4 regions of the Streptomyces sp. NBC_01261 genome follow, and region 1 is predicted to be linked to each of the others. Evidence: riboswitches for the same ligand, from Rfam matches in the RefSeq annotation. Region 1 holds a riboswitch; each other region holds the start of a gene.
What was found. A riboswitch is a leader RNA that binds a small molecule or an ion and turns the genes downstream of it on or off. The one in region 1 is predicted to bind S-adenosylmethionine.

Region 1 (2,194 bases):
GGATCCAGCAACCCGTTCTCGATCAGCTTCTTCGCCACACCGACGGTCACCCCACCCGCGGTCTCCGCGAAGATCCCCTCGGTCCGCGCCAGCAACTTGATCGCGTCGACGACCTGCTCATCGTTGACGTCCTCCACCGCCCCACCGGTCCGCCGGGCGATGTCCAGCACGTAGGGACCGTCCGCCGGGTTCCCGATGGCCAGCGACTTCGCGATCGTGTTCGGCTTCTGCGGCCTTACGACGTCGTGCCCGGCCTTGTAGGCGACGGAGACCGGCGAACACCCTTCCGCCTGCGCCCCGAAGATCTTGTACGGCTTGTCCTCGACGAGCCCGAGCTTGATCAGCTCCTGCAAGCCCTTGTCGATCTTCGTGAGCTGCGACCCGGAGGCGATGGGCACCACGAGCTGGTCCGGGAGCCGCCAACCGAGCTGCTCGCAGATCTCGTACGCGAGGGTCTTGGAGCCCTCCGCGTAGTACGGCCGCAGGTTGACGTTGACGAACCCCCAGCCCTCGCCGGCCGGGTCACCGATCAGCTCGGAGCAGAAGCGGTTCACGTCGTCGTAGTTGCCCTCGATGCCGACGAGCTCGCCGCCGTAGATCGCGGCCATGACGACCTTGCCCTGCTCCAGGTCGTGCGGAATGAACACGCAGGAACGGAAGCCGGCCCGGGCGGCGGCGGCACCGACGGCGCCCGCGAGGTTGCCGGTGGAGGAGCAGGAGAGGGTGGTGAAGTCGAACGCGCGGGCCGCTTCGATGGCCTGTGCCACGACGCGGTCCTTGAAGGAGTGCGTCGGGTTGCCGGAGTCGTCCTTGACGAACAACCTGCCCGCGTCCACGCCCAGTTCGCGGGCGAGGTTGTCGGCCTGGACGAGCTTGGTCCAGCCGGGGTTGATGTTCGGCTTGTCGGCCACGTCGGCGGGGACGGGCAGCAGGGGCGCGTAACGCCAGATGTTCGCGGGGCCCGCTTCGATCTGCTTGCGGAGCTCTTCGGTGTCGTAGGCCGAGAAGTCGTAGGCGATCTCCAGCGGGCCGAAACACTCCTCGCAGGCGAAGACCGGACCGAGCGGGACGCGGTGGCCGCACTCGCGGCAGGACAGCGCTACGGCGGGGCCGAGATCGACGGCGTCTACGGAGTTCGTGGTGCTTGCAACAGTCTGCGCAGCCATGGAGGCGAGGCCCTTTCCTCATCTTCCTCACGACGCATTTCGCCATGAGACGGATTTGGCACCTTCCCGAGCCGGGAGCCTCGCCACATCAACGTGACAAGACCGGCTGGAGGGTTGCCGGGGCTTCAACGGGCCGTATCCCTCTGCCCCTCTGGATGAGCGGTGTTCAGTTGTGTATGCGGTTGTGTCACTTGCGTGAGCGTTGACGGCCCCCGACATGCGATGGTCATCAGCGTTGTTCAAGACTGTAACCGAAGGCCAGGACAGTTGAGTGAGCCGTCCGAACCGCGAGACGAATCACCTACACAGGGTGATCGCCTCTCGCCGAGAGAACGCAGAGGAGCCGCGCAACGTGCTGAAAGAAGTCGAGCACTGGCTGAGCACCCGCTCCTGGTCCATGACCGACCGGCCGCTCCACAAGATCCTGGCCGCGAAGCACCGTACGGGCCAGTCGGTCTCCGTCGTGCTGCCCGCGCTCAACGAGGAAGCGACGGTGGGCGACATCGTCGCGATCATCCGTCACGACCTCATGCAGCAGGTCCCGCTCGTCGACGAGATCGTCGTCGTCGACTCCGGGTCCACCGACCGCACCTCCGAGGTGGCCGCCGCGGCGGGCGCCCGGGTCGTGCACCGGGACGACATCCTGCCCCGCATCCCCGCCGTGCCCGGCAAGGGCGAGGTGCTGTGGCGCTCGCTGCTGGTCACCAGCGGCGACATCGTCGCCTTCATCGACGCGGACCTGAAGGAGTTCTCCTCCGACTTCGTCACCGGGATCGTGGGCCCGCTGCTCACCGACCCCGGCGTCGACCTCGTCAAGGCGATGTACGACCGCCCGCTCGGCGGCGCGGCCGGCCAGGGCGGACGTGTCACCGAGCTGATGGCGCGCCCGCTGCTGAACATGCACTGGCCGCAGCTGGCCGGTTTCGTGCAGCCGCTCGGCGGCGAGTACGCGGCCCGCCGCTCGCTGCTGGAACAGCTGCCGTTCCCGGTCGGGTACGGCGTCGAACTGGGCATGCTCGTCGACGCGC
Region 2 (2,194 bases), 4.4 Mb from region 1:
GTTCGACGGTGTTCGTGCTCATACGGCGGCCTCCCTGCGGATGCGGGCCCGCAGGTCGGTGACACCAGTGCGGAGTTTCTGGATCGGGGTCGGCGGCAGGGAGCGGGTGGCGCCCCGGGCGTAGTGCCGCTCGACGTAGAACTGGATGACGGACACGACGCTGGTGAGGATCAGGTACCAGACGGTGACGACCAGGAGCAGCGGCACGATGTCGCCCGGGTAGGTGGAGCCCATCGTCTGCGCGGAGCCGAACAGGTCGAGCAGCGAGACGTAGAAGACCAGGGAGGTGCTCTTGATCAGGCCGATCAGCTGGTTGACGTAGTTCGGGGTGATGGAGCGCAGCGCCTGCGGGAAGACGATCCTGCGGAACTGGTAGCCCTTGGGCAGGCCGAGGGCGGAGGCCGCCTCGTGCTGACCCTGGTCGACGGAGAGGATGCCGCCGCGGACCACTTCCGCCGCGTAGGCCGCCTCGTTGAGGCTGAGGCCGACGACGGCGACGGCCATGTCGGTGGCCAGTTTCGACTCGTCGAAGGAGAAGAAGGCGGGGCCGAAGGGGACGCCGATGCTGAGTGTCTGGTACAGGGCGCTGAAGTTGTAGAGGAAGATCAGCACCACGATGAGCGGGATCGAGCGCAGGGCCCATACGTAGGTCCAGCTCGCCGCGCGCAGTACCGGGCTCTTGGAGAGCCGGGCCAGGGCGAGCAGGATGCCGCCGAGGAGGCCCAACACGGCGCTCAGCGCGGCTACTTCGAGGGTGATGACGAGTCCGTCGAGGATCGTCGGGCGCAGGAACCAGTAGCCGAAGCGGTCCCACTGGTAGAAGGAGTTGGTGACCAGTCCGTGGATGAACTGGGCGACCAGCACCAGCACGACCAGAGTGACGATCCACCGGCCGGGCCGGCGCAGCGGCTGAACTCGCTGTGCTGTCAGGGGTTTTGACGGGGCGTCGGCGGGCGGCGCGGCGGCCAGGGACACGGTGGTGCCCGGGGGTTCAGTCATGGAGGGCTCCGGCGGAAGTCGGACACCCCGGGTCGCGACACCCGGGCGAGGCTGGCGCGACGCACGAGGTGAGGTACACACAGGACCGGGGGCTGGGCGGACAACGGCACACCGCGCGGGCGGTGTTCGTCAGGAACGCGGAACGCGAGGGCTGGGAGAAGTCGTCAGCCTCGACAGCGGGCGAAGCCCGGGGCGGTACACGCGGTACACAGTGCGCTGTTGACGCGCAGCAGATCGACGGCACGGTCCGCGACGAGAGGGTTCACGCACGGCAGTACGCAGCCCGGGGAGCGGCGTACTGCCGTCCGGAGAGCTGCGTACATGTCCGTCACCCATCACTGTTGTGGCCCAGGGGCCTCGCGCTTACCGAAAACGTCATCCGGTCCGGTCGTCACCTGGGGCACCCCACCGCGTGCGAGGGTTGCCGGTCAGCAAGCCAGGGCTTGTCGCTGACACTCATGACCGTTCTAGGTCGCAAGTTAAGACAATTGTCCGAACGTATGTCAATGGCCGTCCACCAACTGGACGCCACAGAACGCGCTCAGCTGCGGCAAGCTCCCGTTTCGTCTGCCACGTGGGCGGCCCAGTCCAGGATCTGGACAGCCGCGCCGGCGGCCTCCAAGCCCCGGCAGCGGGCGTGGTGACGGCGGGCGATGCCGTCGAGGTCGAGGTGGGTGCCGAAGGCCGGGTGGGCGGCCAGGCGGCGGGCGTAGGCCCACAGGTGGGGGTGGTCGGCGATGCGCTGTACGGCGGCGGCGTCGAGGTGGTTGCGGTGCACGGTGTCGAGTTGGACCAGTGACACCCACAACTCGACGTCCGCGGCGGTGAGTTCGTCGCGGATCATGTGCTCGCGGCCGTCCAGCCACCGGTCCAGCGAACCCAGGGTCTCCAGCAGCCGGGCGACCGCCGCGTCGCGCTCCTCCTGCTCGACACCGGCCGCGCCGGCCCGCTGCGCGGCGTCCTCGATGCCTTCGGCGCACAGTCGCTCGACGGCCTCGATCTCCGACTCGGCGCCGCACGGGTACAACTGGGGTCCCCCCGCGCCGAAGTGCCGGGCGAGGTCGCGCATGATGTCGGGCGCGTGGGTGCTGACGATCCGGCCGGACCAGTCGTCGCTGAGCACCGGCGCGGCGGCCGGTCCGGAGTAGCGGTGCGCGCTCGCCTCGTAGAGCGGGCGCAACGCGGAGTGTCCACC
Region 3 (2,194 bases), 1.6 Mb from region 1:
TCCACTCCCCCGTCCTCGCGCCGCGTGACCTTGCGGCTCGCGCCGCCGCCCGCGAGGTAGGGGTCGGCCGCCTGGAGCCAGTCCGCGCGGCCGGCGAGGACGCCCGAGCCGAAGGGGGCGTAGAGCTTGTGGCCGGAGAAGGCGATCCAGTCGACGTCGAGGTCCTGGACGGACACCGGGTGGTGCGGGGCCAGTTGGGCGGCGTCCAGGACGATACGGGCGCCGTGGGCGTGAGCCGCGGCCGCCAGCTCCCGTACCGGCCACAGCTCGCCGGTGACGTTCGAGGCGCCGGTGACGCAGACCAGGGCCGGGCCGTACGGGTCCCGGCCGGCGAGGGCCTGCTCCAGGGTCTCGACGGCCTGGGCCGGGGTGCGCGGGGCGTTGAGGTAGGTGACCCGGGCGTCCTTCCAGGGGAGCAGGGACGCGTGGTGCTCGGTCTCGAAGACGAAGACCTGACAGTCGGCGGGGAGGGCGGCGGCGAGGAGGTTCAGGGAGTCCGTGGTCGAGCGGGTGAAGATCAGCTGGTCGTCGGCGCGGCAGTCCAGGAACTCCTCGACCGTCCTGCGGGCGTTCTCGAACAGGTCCGTGGAGAGCTGCGAGAGGTAGCCGGCGCCGCGGTGCACGCTGCCGTAGTACGGGGCGTAGGCCGCCACGTCGTCCCAGACGCGCTGGAGGGCGGGGGCGCTGGCCGCGTAGTCGAGCGCCGCGTAGGTGACTTCGCCGCCCGTGACGAGCGGGACGGTGACATCCCGGCCGAGAACGGGCAGCGCCTCCGGAATGTCACTGCAAATGGTCTGAGCGGCGGCAACGGTGGAGACAGACATGGCGAACTCCCGTAAGAGGCAGGCGAATTCACTGCGCGAGCGGGCATGGCTTCGGCGCAGGGAAAGGTAAAGGGGGATGTGCGGAGTGGGGGCTTCGCGCCCTATCGCATTCGCTTGCTCACAGAGAGCTCCCTCGATGACCAGGACCCCTGGTGTCTTTCGAGGGGCCCGCGCTTGCCGCAGACCTCGCTGCCTACGGCCTGGTCTTCACCCGGGGCACCCCGCCACGGACGGAGGGTTGCCGGACAGTCGGCCGGGGCCTCATGACTGTCACTCATGACCTGGTCGGAAAACCTACGCGAGGTGATCGGTGTCCCGCAACCCGTGTCCGGATCGCGGGACACCGACCGCCGTGCCGCTATGCGTTGCTGGCGGCGGCCCAGCGCTCCAGCGTGCGCTTGGCCGCCCCCGAGTCGATCGACTCGGCCGCCTTCGCCATCCCGGCCCGGATCCGGTCCGCCAGCGGCCCGTCCCCGGCCTCCAGCGCCACCAGGGCCGCCGCCGAGTTCAGGAGTACGGCGTCGCGTACGGGGCCCGTCTCGCCGTCCAGGAGACGGCGGGCGACGTCCGCGTTGTACTCGGGGTCGGCACCGCGCAGGGCTTCCACGGGGACCAGTTCGAGGCCGACGTCCCGCGGGTCGAAGGACTCCTCGGTGACCTTGCCCTCGCGGACGATCCACACCCGGGAGGTGGCCGTGGTCGTCAGCTCGTCGAGGCCGTCGTCACCGCGGAACACCAGCGCGGAGGAACCGCGTTCGGCGAGTACGCCCGCGATGAGCCCGGCCATGCGGGTGTCGAAGCAGCCGACCGCCGACGAGGTGACCCTGGCCGGGTTGGTCAGCGGGCCGAGGAGGTTGAACGCGGTCGGCACTCCCAGGTCTCGCCGGACCGCGCCCGCGAACCGCATCGTGGGGTGGAACTTGGCCGCGAAGCAGAACGTGATCCCGGCCTCCTCCACCACCTGCGCGACCCGCTCGGGCGACAGCTCCAGGTTGATGCCGAGCCGCTCCAGCACGTCGGAGGAACCGCTCGCCGAGGACGAGGCCCGGTTGCCGTGCTTGACGACCCTCGCACCGGTGCCCGCGATCACGATGGCGGACATCGTCGAGATGTTGACCGTCTTGGCCCGGTCGCCGCCCGTACCGACGATGTCGACGGCCGGCCCCGGGATGTCCAGCGGCTTCGCGTGGGCGTACATCGTCTCGACGAGGCCGTTGATCTCCTCGACGGTCTCGCCCTTGGCCCGCAGCGCCACCAGGAAGCCCGCGATCTGGGCGTCCGCCGCCTCACCGCTCATGATGCGGTCCATCGCCCACGCCGTGTCGGCGGTGCTCAGGTCCTGTCCGGCGAGCAGCGCGCTCAGTACGTCG
Region 4 (2,194 bases), 4.4 Mb from region 1:
CCTCGCCCTTCTTGCTCCACAGGGAGGAACCCCAGTCGTAACCCGTACGCCTGGCCAGGGTGATCGACTGGTTCTGCACATAGCTCTTCAGCGTGAAGGGCCCGGACCCCACCACTCCCTGGCTGCATTTCTGCTGCGGGGTCCTCTGCACGCTCGCCGAGGACTCGATGCCCAGCGAGTGAGTCGAAGTCGCCTGCAGGAACTGGGCGTTGGGCTGCTGGAAGGTCACCTTGACGGTGAGCGGGTCGACCACGGTGGTGCTCTTGACGCCGCTCAGATAGCCCTCGGCGAGGGTTCCCAGCGCGCCGAGTCTCGGCACCGCGTCGAAGTTGTCCTTGACCACCTGCGCGGTCAGCTTGGACCTGTCGCTGAAGGTGACACCCGATCTGAGGTGGAAGGTGAACGTGGTCGCGTCCGAGCTGACCTCCCAGCTCTTCGCCAGCCACGGCACGATCTTGCCGGTCCTGGGATCCTGGTCGGTGAGAGAGTCGACGAGCTGCCGTACCGAGTAGATGGTGTCGTTGCTGCCCACCTGCTGCGGGTCCACGCAACCGGAGTCGGAGCCCACCGCGAAGGTCAGGGTGCCACCGGACTTGGCCTGGCCGCTGCCGCTGTCGGAGCCGCCGCCTCCCGATCCGCAGGCGGTCAGCAGGATGCTGGTGGTCAGGAGGGCGGTGAGTGCCGTCCATCGGGCGGGGCGGATGTCCGGATGTGCTCTCACGGAGAGTGCTCCTACTCGTGTCACTACGCATGGGGTGCCCGCGGATCACGGCCGCGCACACGGGCGCGCCGCTCCGGTCGGCTCAACGCCGTTGACGGGCAGTGCAGTTGGAGGGTCAAGCGGGAAGGGGGGCGCGGCGGGTGCGGATGCCGTCCGTGAACACGGACAGGACCGCGAGAGGCTGCGGAAAAATGCCTGCGGGCCGCGACGGACGTCAGACGGACGTGGTCAAGGCGGTCAGGCGCGACACAGACAGCTGGTGAAGCGCTGCAGGTCGATGTGGCGGCGGCGGGAGAACCGGGAGAAGACGGTCGCGGCCGTCAGGGAGGCGACGGAGACGCTCGGGTCACTGCTGTGTCGCACGACCGTCCTCCCCGTCTCCGACCCTGGCCAAGGGCCCCGCGCTTGCAGGGATCGTCGGTGATCCTGCCGGGCTTTCACCTGGAGCACCCCACCGCGTCGGAGGGTTGCCGGTCAGCAAGCCAGGGCTTGACGCTGACACTCGATGCCGGTCGCGATCGTACGGAGCGACGTCGTCGTACGTCAATGGCGGGTCCGGCGCGACGAGGGAGATCGACCGGGCGGCCCAGCCCGACTTGACCTTGACGTGCGCGTCAACTCTTAACGTCGGTGGGCGCCGTACACGGTGTGCGGCCGTCAACGACCCGCCAGGAGCCCGTAGATGCCTCCGTCGAACATCCCCGCCACGCACCGCGAGGTCCGACTCGCCTCCCGTCCCCAAGGTGCCCTGGAATCGCGCCACTTCACCGTGGCGGAGGTCCCCGTCCCGGAACCGGGACCCGGGCAACTGCTGGTCCGCAACCGCCTGATGGGCGTCGCCGCGTCACTGCGCACGCTGATGGGGGAACAGGCGGGGCTGCCCCTGCCGTCGTTCGAGGTCGGCGGACCGCTGTCGGCCCCGGCCGTCGGGGAGGTGGTCACGGCCCCCGAGGGCGGGACCCCGCGCCCCGGCGATCTGGTGTCGCACTGGGCGGGGTTCCGCGAGTACGCCGTGGTGGACGCCGACGCGGTGCAACCCGTCGACCTGACGGTTCTGCCGGACCCCGTGGCATACCTCTCGCAGGGACCGGCGGCCTGGATCGGCGTCGTCCGGGGCGCCGAAGTACGCGAGGGGGACACGGTGTTCGTCTCCGGCGCGGCGGGCGGACTCGGCACCCTGGCCGGGCAGTTCGCCCGGCTGCGCGGAGCCGCCCGGGTCATCGGCAGCACCAGTTCACAGCGCAAGGCCGACTACCTGGTCGGGACACTGGGCTACGACGCGGTCGTGCTACGCGGAGCCGAACCCATCGAGGAACAGCTGCGCAAGGCGGCCCCGGACGGCATCGACGCGGTCGTGGACAACGTCGGCGGTGAGCAACTGCGGGCCGCGCTCGCCCTGGCCCGGCCCGGTGCCCGAGTGGGGCTGATCGGAGCGCTCTCCGCGCAGATCCCGGGCGAGAACACGGCGCCCGT

Region 2: it holds a riboswitch for S-adenosylmethionine, as region 1 does, so the genes downstream of both, OG226_RS08165 (amino acid ABC transporter permease) here and thrC (threonine synthase) in region 1, are expected to answer to the same signal.
Region 3: it holds a riboswitch for S-adenosylmethionine, as region 1 does, so the genes downstream of both, OG226_RS35220 (aminotransferase class V-fold PLP-dependent enzyme) here and thrC (threonine synthase) in region 1, are expected to answer to the same signal.
Region 4: it holds a riboswitch for S-adenosylmethionine, as region 1 does, so the genes downstream of both, OG226_RS47665 (putative leader peptide) here and thrC (threonine synthase) in region 1, are expected to answer to the same signal.

Annotation. Positions count from the first base shown of each region.
Region 1 covers NZ_CP108463.1:6,298,419-6,300,612, reverse strand. Annotated here, with positions in the region: gene thrC (threonine synthase) at 1-1,166, opposite strand, end outside; SAM riboswitch class I at 1,182-1,328, opposite strand; gene OG226_RS28065 (glucosyl-3-phosphoglycerate synthase) at 1,519-2,194, shown strand, end outside.
Region 2 covers NZ_CP108463.1:1,856,146-1,858,339, forward strand. Annotated here, with positions in the region: gene OG226_RS08160 (amino acid ABC transporter ATP-binding protein) at 1-22, opposite strand, end outside; gene OG226_RS08165 (amino acid ABC transporter permease) at 19-999, opposite strand; SAM riboswitch class IV at 1,354-1,463, opposite strand; gene OG226_RS08170 (glutathione S-transferase C-terminal domain-containing protein) at 1,541-2,194, opposite strand, start outside.
Region 3 covers NZ_CP108463.1:7,897,064-7,899,257, reverse strand. Annotated here, with positions in the region: gene OG226_RS35220 (aminotransferase class V-fold PLP-dependent enzyme) at 1-824, opposite strand, end outside; SAM riboswitch class IV at 990-1,106, opposite strand; gene trpD (anthranilate phosphoribosyltransferase) at 1,183-2,194, opposite strand, start outside.
Region 4 covers NZ_CP108463.1:10,728,230-10,730,423, forward strand. Annotated here, with positions in the region: gene OG226_RS47660 (ABC transporter substrate-binding protein) at 1-721, opposite strand, end outside; gene OG226_RS47665 (putative leader peptide) at 959-1,084, opposite strand; SAM riboswitch class IV at 1,118-1,231, opposite strand; gene OG226_RS47670 (MDR family NADP-dependent oxidoreductase) at 1,404-2,194, shown strand, end outside.